One region of the Devosia sp. UYZn731 genome, then DNA from elsewhere that is predicted to be linked to it. Evidence: predicted binding sites of a transcription regulator. Region 1 holds the regulator's gene; each other region holds the start of a gene.
What was found. The regulator LexA, encoded in region 1, represses DNA repair genes until DNA is damaged. The targets are predictions, from matches to a motif close to TGTTCNNNNTGTGTTCNG.

Region 1 (3,278 bases):
CCGCCCTGGCCTGTATCGGTGACGGCCGCCAGTCCGGCACTTCGGGGTCGCCCTCGATTCTCAATGCGTCCCCCGAAGCGGCCGCTGGCGGCAATCTCGCCATCCTGCGCACCGGCGACCGGGTACGGATCGACCTCAATAAGGGCTCTGCCAATATCCTGATCGCCGACGAGGAAATCGCCAAGCGTCGCGCCGATCTAGAGTCGATGGGCGGCTATAAGTATCCCAAGCACCAGACACCATGGCAGGAAATCCAGCGCGGCATCGTCGGCCAGCTCGGCGACGGCGCCATCCTCAAGCCCGCCGAAAAGTACCAGCGCATCGCCCAGACCGAAGGCATTCCGCGCGACAACCACTAGGCTAAATCATCAAACGCAGAAGGCCCGCCAGATGATGGCGGGCCTTCTATACGCTCAGTCGCACTGGCTGCCGACAATCAGCACTTAGGGTTCCAAATACCGCCTCTCAAGCGGGCAGGGCGCTCAAATGCTCGTGGATAATCTTCCAACCTTCGGGGCGTCGAACGAAGACGCTGGTCCCCCGCCCCGAACCCTCACGGCATTCACCGGACCCCGTTGCCTGCCAATGAAAGCGGTAGAGGCAAGCGGCGGCATAATCGCCCTGAGCGATCCAGCGCACGTCTTCCAGCCAGTAGATTTCGCCGGTCAGATTGCGCCACGTGCCCTCAAAGGCAGAACGAATGGCGGACAGCCCGGCATGCGAACCATCGCCGAACCAAAACACCGCCTCCGGCGCGATCAGCGGAGCGACGTCGTCAAAGCTGTGATTGTTGATAAGCTCGGCATAGCGCGACAGCGTCTTCGCCGCCTCCACGCCGTTGCTGACTATGGCGTCCCGTACCAGTTTCAGGGCACGTACGAAGTCGGGGTGCCACTCCCGCTCTGGCGTTGCATCCAGAGTACACCAGAAAAATTCAAATCGATGCCCACCATCGTCTAATGTGTCAAACGCCCAGTGCTCCGGCAGATCCGCCGTCTCCACCAGCACAAAGTGCCAGAGCTGCCCCAGCGCAATGGCCGAACTGGAGCAGAGCACCACACCAGTCACATCCTCGACAATCCCTGCTTCCTCCGCCAGCTCGCGCAAAGCACCAGCAATAACAGACTCGCCCGCCTCTCGTGTCCCCTTGACCAGTTGAACACCGGCCAGGGGGTGCCTGAACACCAGGATCTCCCTTGCGTCCCCTACGCCTCGGAAAATGACCGGACAAACTTTCTCGACCAAGTTCTTCGCCATCAAACCCCACGCATGAGCTTTTACTCCTTGGCCGCAGTCTCCAGCGTTACCCAGCGGCCGGTGACGTCGCATTGCAGCAGCATGCTGTCATTGTTGCGAATGCCGACGATAGCGCCCGCGGACGACAACTTGCCTTCGAGCAGGCAACCCGCTACGGGCGTATCGGCCTTCGCTTCCGCCCAGCCGGTTCCGGCATTGCAGACTGCGGTGCCATTGCCCGCATTGATGCCCACACCTGCCGAAAACGTCACATTTCCCACCCAGCAGCGGGTCTCCTTGACGCTCGCTTCTTGAGCGAACGTCGCGCCGTTGCCGAGCGACAACAGGCCAAGCGCCAAAAGCAGGGTGAGCCGCATCAGTATTTCCTCAGCAACCCGACCAGGCGGCCCTGGACCTTGACGCGATCAGGTCCGAAAATGCGCGTTTCATAGGCCGGGTTGGCGGCTTCCAGCGCGATGGTATTGCCCTTGCGGCGCAGGCGCTTGAGGGTGGCTTCCTCGTCATCAACAAGAGCCACGATGATTTCGCCGGTTCCCGCTGAGTCCTGCTTGCGGATCAGGACGGTATCGCCATCGAAAATGCCGGCCTCGATCATCGAATCGCCGCGCACTTCGAGTGCGTAATGTTCGCCTGCGCCCAACATTTCGGGCGGTACAGAGATGGTGTGGGTGTGGCTTTCGATCGCCGAGATCGGCGTACCGGCCGCGATACGGCCCATAACCGGAACCGAAATGGGACGCGCGTAATCTTCAACCGAACCGCGCATCGGGGGGGACGCCACCTTGCCCAGATTGCCCTCGATCACGCTCGGCTCGAAGCGCGACTTGCGCCCGCCGAGGGACGGGTTCATCGAATCGGGCAGCTTGACCACTTCGAGTGCGCGCGCCCGATTGGGCAGGCGGCGAATGAAACCGCGCTCCTCCAACGCTGTGATCAACCGGTGAATGCCCGACTTGGATGCCAGATCGAGCGCATCCTTCATCTCGTCGAACGATGGCGGAATACCGCTCTCCTTCATCCGCTCATGGATGAACATCAGCAGCTCGTGTTGTTTGCGCGTTAGCATTGGGCCCCTCGGTCGGGAATCGGAACAAAGACTGAACGATGATACGTGTTCCAGTTATGTTCTGCAATATCCCAATGCATTGCCGGCGTAATTTCCGCCTTTGCAAGCAAACGGCGCTTCGTCGCGCGACCTATGCGGTTTTATTTCAGCCTAGAACGCGTCGATACTGATGGCCTCGACCACAGTACCGGCCGGCCGACCCGGATCATGTTCTGGTTGCACGATGAGCATGTCCGCCCGCGCCAGCGACGAGGTATGGCCGCTGTCGACCTCCGAGATCGGCATCAATGCCGTCCCACTGGGCCCATGCACGACGCGCGCGCGCATGAAATGGCGGCGCGCGGTATTGGGCGGGGTCGGGACGGCCAGCGGCAGATGCCAGAGCTGACCAGCGGATTCGGCGTGGCCCTGCCACAGCCGGAGTGCCGGCTTGATAAAAATTGTGGCGGTAACCAGCGCCGAGACGGGGTTCCCCGGCAGGCCGAAGATCAGCGTCTTACCGCGCGTGCCGAACATCAGCGGCTTGCCCGGCCGCATGTTGATGCGCCAGAAATCCAGCGTCACGCCGAGCGACAGGAGGATTTCCTGCACAATATCGTGGTCGCCGACACTGGCGCCGCCGGTGGTGACGACGATGTCAGGCTCGCTGGCGAAGATGGCTTCCAGCGTCGCCGTCAGCGCCGCCCGGTCATCGCCGACAATACCGTGGTCGGTGACGGTTTCGGAGTAGGGCGCCAGCAGGGGACTTAGGCCGTAGCTGTTGGACGAAACGATCTGGTCTGGGCCCAGCGGCGTGCCGGGCACGACCAGTTCATCGCCCGTCGCTAGAAGGGCAATTTTCGGTCGGCGGTTGACCGCGAGGGCAGGGACATTCGCTGCTGCCGCGACGGCCAGTTGCAGTGCAGCGAGGCGCGTGCCGGCGGCGACCAGAACCTGGCCAGTGGCAAAGTCATTG
Region 2 (3,278 bases), on a different contig from region 1:
TCCGCCGGCGCCGGGCCAGGACGATGATATGGGCGGCCGCTGGGCCGGCTTACAGATCACGGAGCCGACCGGCGCCAGCTATGATCTGCCGTGCGGGGAGACCGACGAATATATCGGCTATATGGCCCGAGCGATGAATTGCGACATGACCAACCGCTACGGTGCCGCCGGCTGCGATTTTGACGCGCGCCCCGAGCGTGCCGCCGACGATAAATTGCCCGAGGGCTTTGCGCCCTAGGCTCTTATTCGCCGGCCAGCCGCTGCAGCTCTTCGAAATCCATCTCGTCGATCCTCTTGCTGCGGCCGGTCACTTTGCCCGTCGATATCAGGATTTCGCCGATATCGTCATTGGCCTGGCGGAAATGGGTCTGCAGCTTCTTCACCCGCTCATCCAGCCGGCCCACATCGGCCAGCAGCTCGCGCACTTCTTTCTGGATCAAATGGGCCTGTTCGCGCATTCGCACATCGCGCAGCAGCGCCTGGATCACCTGGATCGACAGCATCAGCAGCGCCGGCGACACGATTACCACCCGCGCCCGGCTGGCGCGTTGCACCACATCCTCGAAATGCTCGTGAATATCGGCAAAGATCGACTCCGATGGCACGAACATGAACGCCGTGTCCTGCGTCTCGCCGGGGATCAGGTATTTTTCCGAGATTGCCCGCACATGCACGGCGATATCCTGCTTGAAGCCGCTCTGTGCCGCCCGCAACACCTCGGGATTGTCCGCCGAGGCAATCCGCTGCCAGCTTTCCAGCGGAAACTTGGCATCGATGACCAGGCTCGGCGCGCCATTGGGCATGATAATCAGGCAGTCTGGCCGGTAGCCGTTCGACAGCGTCGACTGAAACGAATAGGCGTTCGGCGCGAGGCCGTCGCCGACAATCGCCTCCATCCGCCCTTGCCCGAAGGCGCCGCGCGTCTGCTTGTTGGACAGAATCGATTGCAGCGACACGATCTCGCTCGAGAGCGACGTCATCGTCGACTGCGCCCTGTCGATCACCGCCAGCCGCTCATGCAGCTTGTTGAGCCCCTCGTCGGTCTTGGCGCGGGTCTCCTGCAACGCCTGCCCGACGCGCTGGCTGGTCGAATCCAGCCGGTCGTTGACCATCTGGCTCAACTCGGCCGTGCGCGAGCCGAACATCTCGGACATCGACTGCACGCGCCCGGTCATTTCCGACTGCACTTGCATCAGCCCGGCGATATGACGTTCCATGGCGGCCGAGCGATCCAGCGCCTCCTGGGCTTCCTGCGCCCGCGCTGCGCCGGCTCGTATCGCCGCAATCAGCATGATGACCAGCAACAGCCCGATCAGCCCGACGCCCCCCGCAATGGCATAGCCGAGCGTGACCGCGAAATCCCCGAGCGCAAACAGCACAGTTTCCATCAGACCATCCATAGAGCGATTCGCCTGTTCGCGGAATGTTCCAGTTTAGGCCGGCGACGGTTGACCGCGCGGCGGAAAATACCATATCGAGAGGCAACACCCCATTTGGACGCTCCTTCATGGCTATCCGCCCTATTCTCGTTTTGCCTGATGCGCGCCTGCGCGCCGTTGCCGATCCCATCGAGGCGGTCGACGACGATATCAAGGCCCTCGCCAAGGACATGCTCGACACCATGTACGATGCGCCCGGCATTGGCCTGGCCGCGCCGCAGATCGGCGTGATGAAGCGCATCGTCGTCATGGATCTCGCCAAGGAAGGCGAGAAGCCCGAGCCGATGGTGCTGATCAACCCTGAAATCACCAAATTCTCCGACGTGGTGCAGACCACCGAGGAGGGGTGCCTGTCGATTCCCGAGCTCTATTACGACGTCGAGCGGCCCGATGCCGTCACTGTCAAATATACCGATCTGGATGGCAACGAGGTCATCAAGGACGCCGAGGGCAAGCTGGCAGTCTGCATCCAGCACGAACTCGATCACCTCGATGGCGTACTCTATATCGATTATCTGTCACGCCTGAAGCGCGACCGCGTCATCAAGAAATTCGACAAAGCCGCCAAGCGCGCTGCGGGGTAGAGCTTTACTTTTCTTCTCCCCGTCGGGGAGAAGGTGGCGCGCAGCGCCGGATGAGGGTGTCTGCCCTGAAATCCCCCTCACCCGCCCTTCGGGCACCCTCTCCCCGACGGGGAGAGGAATAGATCGGAGCCCCCTATGCGCATTGTCTTCATGGGTACGCCCGATTTCTCCGTCCCTACCTTGCTCGAGATCATCTCGTCCGGCCACGAAGTCGTGGCGGTCTATACCCGGGCGCCAAAGCCTGCCGGCCGCGGCCAGTCCGAGCGCAAGTCGCCGGTGCATCTGGCGGCCGAAGCCGCTGGCATTCCGGTCCTCACGCCGCGCTCGCTCAAGGGTGCCGACGAACAGGGTGTGTTCGCGTTGCACGATGCCGACCTGGGGATCGTCGTGGCCTATGGCCTGCTGCTGCCCAAGCCTATCCTCGATGCACCGCGTCTCGGCTGCCTCAACCTGCACGGTTCGCTCCTGCCGCGCTGGCGTGGCGCCGCGCCGATCCAGCGCGCAATCATGGCCGGCGACGCGCAGACCGGCGTCATGGTCATGCAGATGGACGAGGGCCTCGATACCGGCCCGGTTGCGCTGGGCGAAGTCATCCCGATCGCCCCCGATATGACCGCCGGCGAGCTGCATGACGCCATGATGCGCATCGGCGCCGACTTGATGGGCCGCGCACTGGCAGCGCTCGATCGCGGCAGCCTGGATTTCAAGCCGCAGCCCGACGAGGGGGCGGTCTACGCCAAGAAGATCGAGAAGGTCGAGGCCCGCATCGACTGGAACCAGTCAGCAGAGGCCGTCCACAATCACATTCGCGGCCTGTCGCCGTTTCCCGGCGCCTGGTTCGAGCTGGAACTGGCGGGTAAGCCGGTGCGGGTCAAGGCTTTGCGCTCGACGCTGGGAGCCGGCTCAGGCGCTCCCGGCACGTTGCTGCCCGATTTGACCATCGCCTGCGCCACGGGCGCTGTCCGGCTGGTGCAGATCCAGCGCGAAGGCAAGACCCCGATGGATGCGGCAACGTTTCTGCGTGGGGCAGGGGCCCTGCCCGGAACAGTGTCATGATCAGAGGTGTTACTACAGTCTCGATCGGTCCCTTCCCCCTTGAGGGGAGGGCTAGGGTGGGGGTGTCGAAGCTCGCGCGCGCTCGATGTCCGACACTCCCACCCCTAACCCCTCCCCTCAAGGGGGAGGGGAAGACACGCCCGGTGTCCGCCTGATGCCCCGCTATCGCGTCACCGTGGAGTATGACGGAACGCCCTTC
Region 3 (3,278 bases), on a different contig from region 1:
TGAGGCGGGACAGATCGAGGATCTCGGTCTCGATGCCGCCCGATTGCAGCACCTCTTCGGCCAGCTGGATGAGCCGATAGGACTTGCTCATCTCGCCGGGGCAGGTGTGTTCGCTGCGTGACGAGCCATTGACCAGCAGGACGCGGGCGGGGCGGTCGGTGATCTCATAGTCCTGCTGCGCCTTGTCGACGGCGGCTTTGGCGGCGATCCAGTCGACAGCCAGGTCATAATCAGGGTCGGCATAGCCGGGGCCGGCCTTGCGCGTTCGGGGTGACTTGCGGCTGGCGTCATAGCCTTCCCAGGCGGCCTGCGCGATGGCGTCGAGTTCGGCGCCGAGGGCGTCAAAGCTTTGATCGGTGAATTGGGAGCGGAAGCGCTTGGTAAATTCGGCTTGGTCGAGCTGCGTGCTGGGCATCCCCTTGCGGGGCTCGGGGGCGGTGGTGGTTTGCTGCATCGGGTCTCTCCTTGCTGCAGCAATGGGCGGCGTGGTGTGGCAGTTCCGCGCCCGCGAGAAAGTGAGATGTCCCGGCTTGGGACGGTCAACGGGTTTATTATCAATTTTGCAATTGGAGGCGCCCGGTCAGCGTGGGGATATATATGACGACCTGACACGGGAGCGTGGAAAGGACTTTAAAGCCTTGTTCAGAAAGGGCCGCAGATGGCCGAAATTCATCGTTTGGTGAGAGAAGTGAATGAGATTTGGGGAGTTTGTGTCAGGTCCGCTCGGCGCGGTGAGTGGTTAGTGGGTGAGGGGAGAAGGCACCGCTAGGGAGAGGGGTGAACAAAGGCGCATTGATGCGGTTCGCTCGATTCGGTCCGTGTTCGTTCCGGGTTTGGTACGGGGGTTAATTGGGTGGGGTTTTAAGGGGCGGGAGTGTGTCGAAATGGGAGGTTGGGGCTGAACAATCATCCTCCAACTTTGGCGCCTAGCTCTACCCATGGTGTCCCTCCGGCGCAGGCCGGGGCCCATCCTGGAAGAACGTTCCGCTAGATCTGTAGGCAACAGTGCGACCTTGCCGGCTTGGCTAAACCCCGGGATGGGCCCGGCTTGCGCGGGGGTGACACTGAGAGGTTGGGGCGCATTGAGCTGAGTTGCGCCTCTTAATTTCAATGACGGCGTCCCGGCTTGAGACGGTCAACGGCAAACTTCCTCAATTTGTAACTCCGAGAGGGGCGCATTGTCTGGAGAGGGAGTCTGAATGCGCAAGAAAAATAATGGGTTAGCTTGTTTACGATCTGTTTATGTTCAGGCTGCGCAGAGCCGATTCGGCAGTTTGTTAAGGGCTTGGTAACGATGCTGAACGGGTTTGGGTGATTTCTCGCTGTTGGCGGGCGCCGGCCCGGGACACTAGTGGGTGTTGTTGATCTCAACCCACCAGCCCTAGATTAGAACAAAGCCAGACTCATCGATTCACGCCGATTCGGTTTCGGTTTGTTCTCGGCCTGTTCTGTCATTAAACGGACATGGATTTTGGTCGCTTGTTACGTCCCGTTGTGGGACCCTGAATTTTCAAAACGCCCTCCACCACTTCTATCCGGCGCTCGCGCGCCCTACATTGGCGACGATGACTTTTGCACCGCACCATTCGCTCAAGGCGATTCTCGGCCCCACCAATACCGGCAAGACCTATTTTGCCATTGAGCGCATGCTGGCCCATCCCACCGGGATGATCGGCCTGCCGCTGCGCCTGTTGGCGCGCGAAGTGTATCAGCGCGTGGTGGAGCGCGTCGGCGTGCAGGCGGTGGCGCTGGTGACGGGCGAGGAGCGCATCGTGCCGGCGCGGCCGCGCTATTGGGTGTGTACGGTCGAGGCGATGCCCACCGACATCAAGGTCGATTGCGTGGCGATCGACGAAATCCAGACGGCGATCGATTTCGACCGCGGCCATGTGTTCACCGACCGCATCCTGCATGCGCGGGGGATGAGCGAGACGCTGCTGCTGGGCGCCGCGACGATGGCGCCGGTGATCAAGAAGCTGCTGCCGCATGTCGAAATCATCGACCGGCCGCGGTTTTCGCAATTGACCTATGCGGGGTCCAAGAAGATTTCGCGGCAGCCGGCGCGCTCGGCCATCGTGGCGTTCTCGGCGCGGCAGGTTTACGCGATTGCCGAACTGATCCGGCGCGAGCGCGGCGGGGCGGCCGTGGTGATGGGGGCGCTGAGCCCGCGCACGCGCAACGCGCAGGTCGAGCTTTATCAAAATGGCGACGTGGATTTTCTGGTGGCGACCGACGCCATCGGCATGGGGCTGAACCTCGATATCCACCACGTCGCCTTTGCCGACGACACCAAATTCGACGGCCACCAGAGCCGTCCACTGACCCCGGCGGAGCTGGGGCAGATCGCCGGGCGGGCGGGGCGGCATGCGCGCAACGGCACGTTCGGGGTGACGGCGGGGACCGAAGGGTTCGAGGAAGAAATGATCGTGGCGCTCGAAACCCATGATTTCGATCCAATCAAAGTGCTGCAATGGCGCAACAATGAGCTGGATTTTTCATCCATCCCCGCTCTTCTCAATTCGCTGGAGCGCTCCCCCGACCAGCGCAGCCTGACACGGGTGCCGATTGCCACCGACCAGCGGGCGCTGGAGTTCGTGGCGCGCAACGAGGCAGGGGCGCTGGCGCGAGGCATGACGGGGGCGAAGCTACTGTGGGAAGTGTGCCAGACCCCGGATTACCTGGGGATTTCACCGGCGGCGCATGGCGAAATCATCACGCGAATTTATTCGGATTTGATGCGAAAGCAGGCCGTCAGCCCCGACTGGATGGCAGAGCAAATCCGCTTTTGTGACAATTCGAGCGGCGATATCGACACGCTGAGCAACCGGATCAAGCAGATAAGAACATGGACCTTCGTGGCCAACCGCAAAAACTGGCTTGCGGACCCGCTGCATTGGCGCGAAAAGACCCGGGATATCGAAGATCGGCTGAGCGATGCTCTTCATGAGCGGTTGACCCAGCGCTTCGTCGACCGCCGCACCAGCGTGCTGCTCCGACACCTGAAAGACAAACGCATGGCATCTCCCGAGATCAATGAACGTGGCGAAGTGCGGCTGGAAGGCCATCTCATCGGCACGCTCGAAGGCTTCCGCTTTACCCTGGCGCGCAATGACGGTGACGTCGACGCCAAGGGCATAAGGACAGCAGCGGACCACGTCGTGGCCCCCGAAATCCACCACCGGGCCGACCGGCTGGCGGGGGCGCCGAACGAGGAACTCGTTCTGGCGACCGACGGGCGCATGCGCTGGAAGGGCGATATCGTCGCCGAGCTGGTCGAG

Region 2: the regulator LexA is predicted to act here: its motif matches at 1,414-1,431, upstream of ABIB57_RS13420 (DNA recombination protein RmuC).
Region 3: the regulator LexA is predicted to act here: its motif matches at 1,434-1,451, upstream of ABIB57_RS25280 (helicase-related protein).

What each region holds. Positions count from the first base shown of each region.
Region 1 is NZ_JBEPOL010000002.1:174,475-177,752, forward strand. It holds gene ABIB57_RS05265 (IlvD/Edd family dehydratase) at 1-359, shown strand, start outside; gene ABIB57_RS05270 (nuclear transport factor 2 family protein) at 466-1,257, opposite strand; gene ABIB57_RS05275 (hypothetical protein) at 1,278-1,613, opposite strand; gene lexA (transcriptional repressor LexA) at 1,613-2,323, opposite strand; gene ABIB57_RS05285 (molybdopterin molybdotransferase MoeA) at 2,474-3,278, opposite strand, start outside.
Region 2 is NZ_JBEPOL010000005.1:85,406-88,683, reverse strand. It holds gene ABIB57_RS13425 (hypothetical protein) at 1-238, shown strand, start outside; gene ABIB57_RS13420 (DNA recombination protein RmuC) at 243-1,388, opposite strand; gene def (peptide deformylase) at 1,508-2,023, shown strand; gene fmt (methionyl-tRNA formyltransferase) at 2,159-3,079, shown strand; gene truA (tRNA pseudouridine(38-40) synthase TruA) at 3,234-3,278, shown strand, end outside.
Region 3 is NZ_JBEPOL010000016.1:21,104-24,381, forward strand. It holds gene ABIB57_RS25275 (flavodoxin family protein) at 1-454, opposite strand, end outside; gene ABIB57_RS25280 (helicase-related protein) at 1,566-3,278, shown strand, end outside.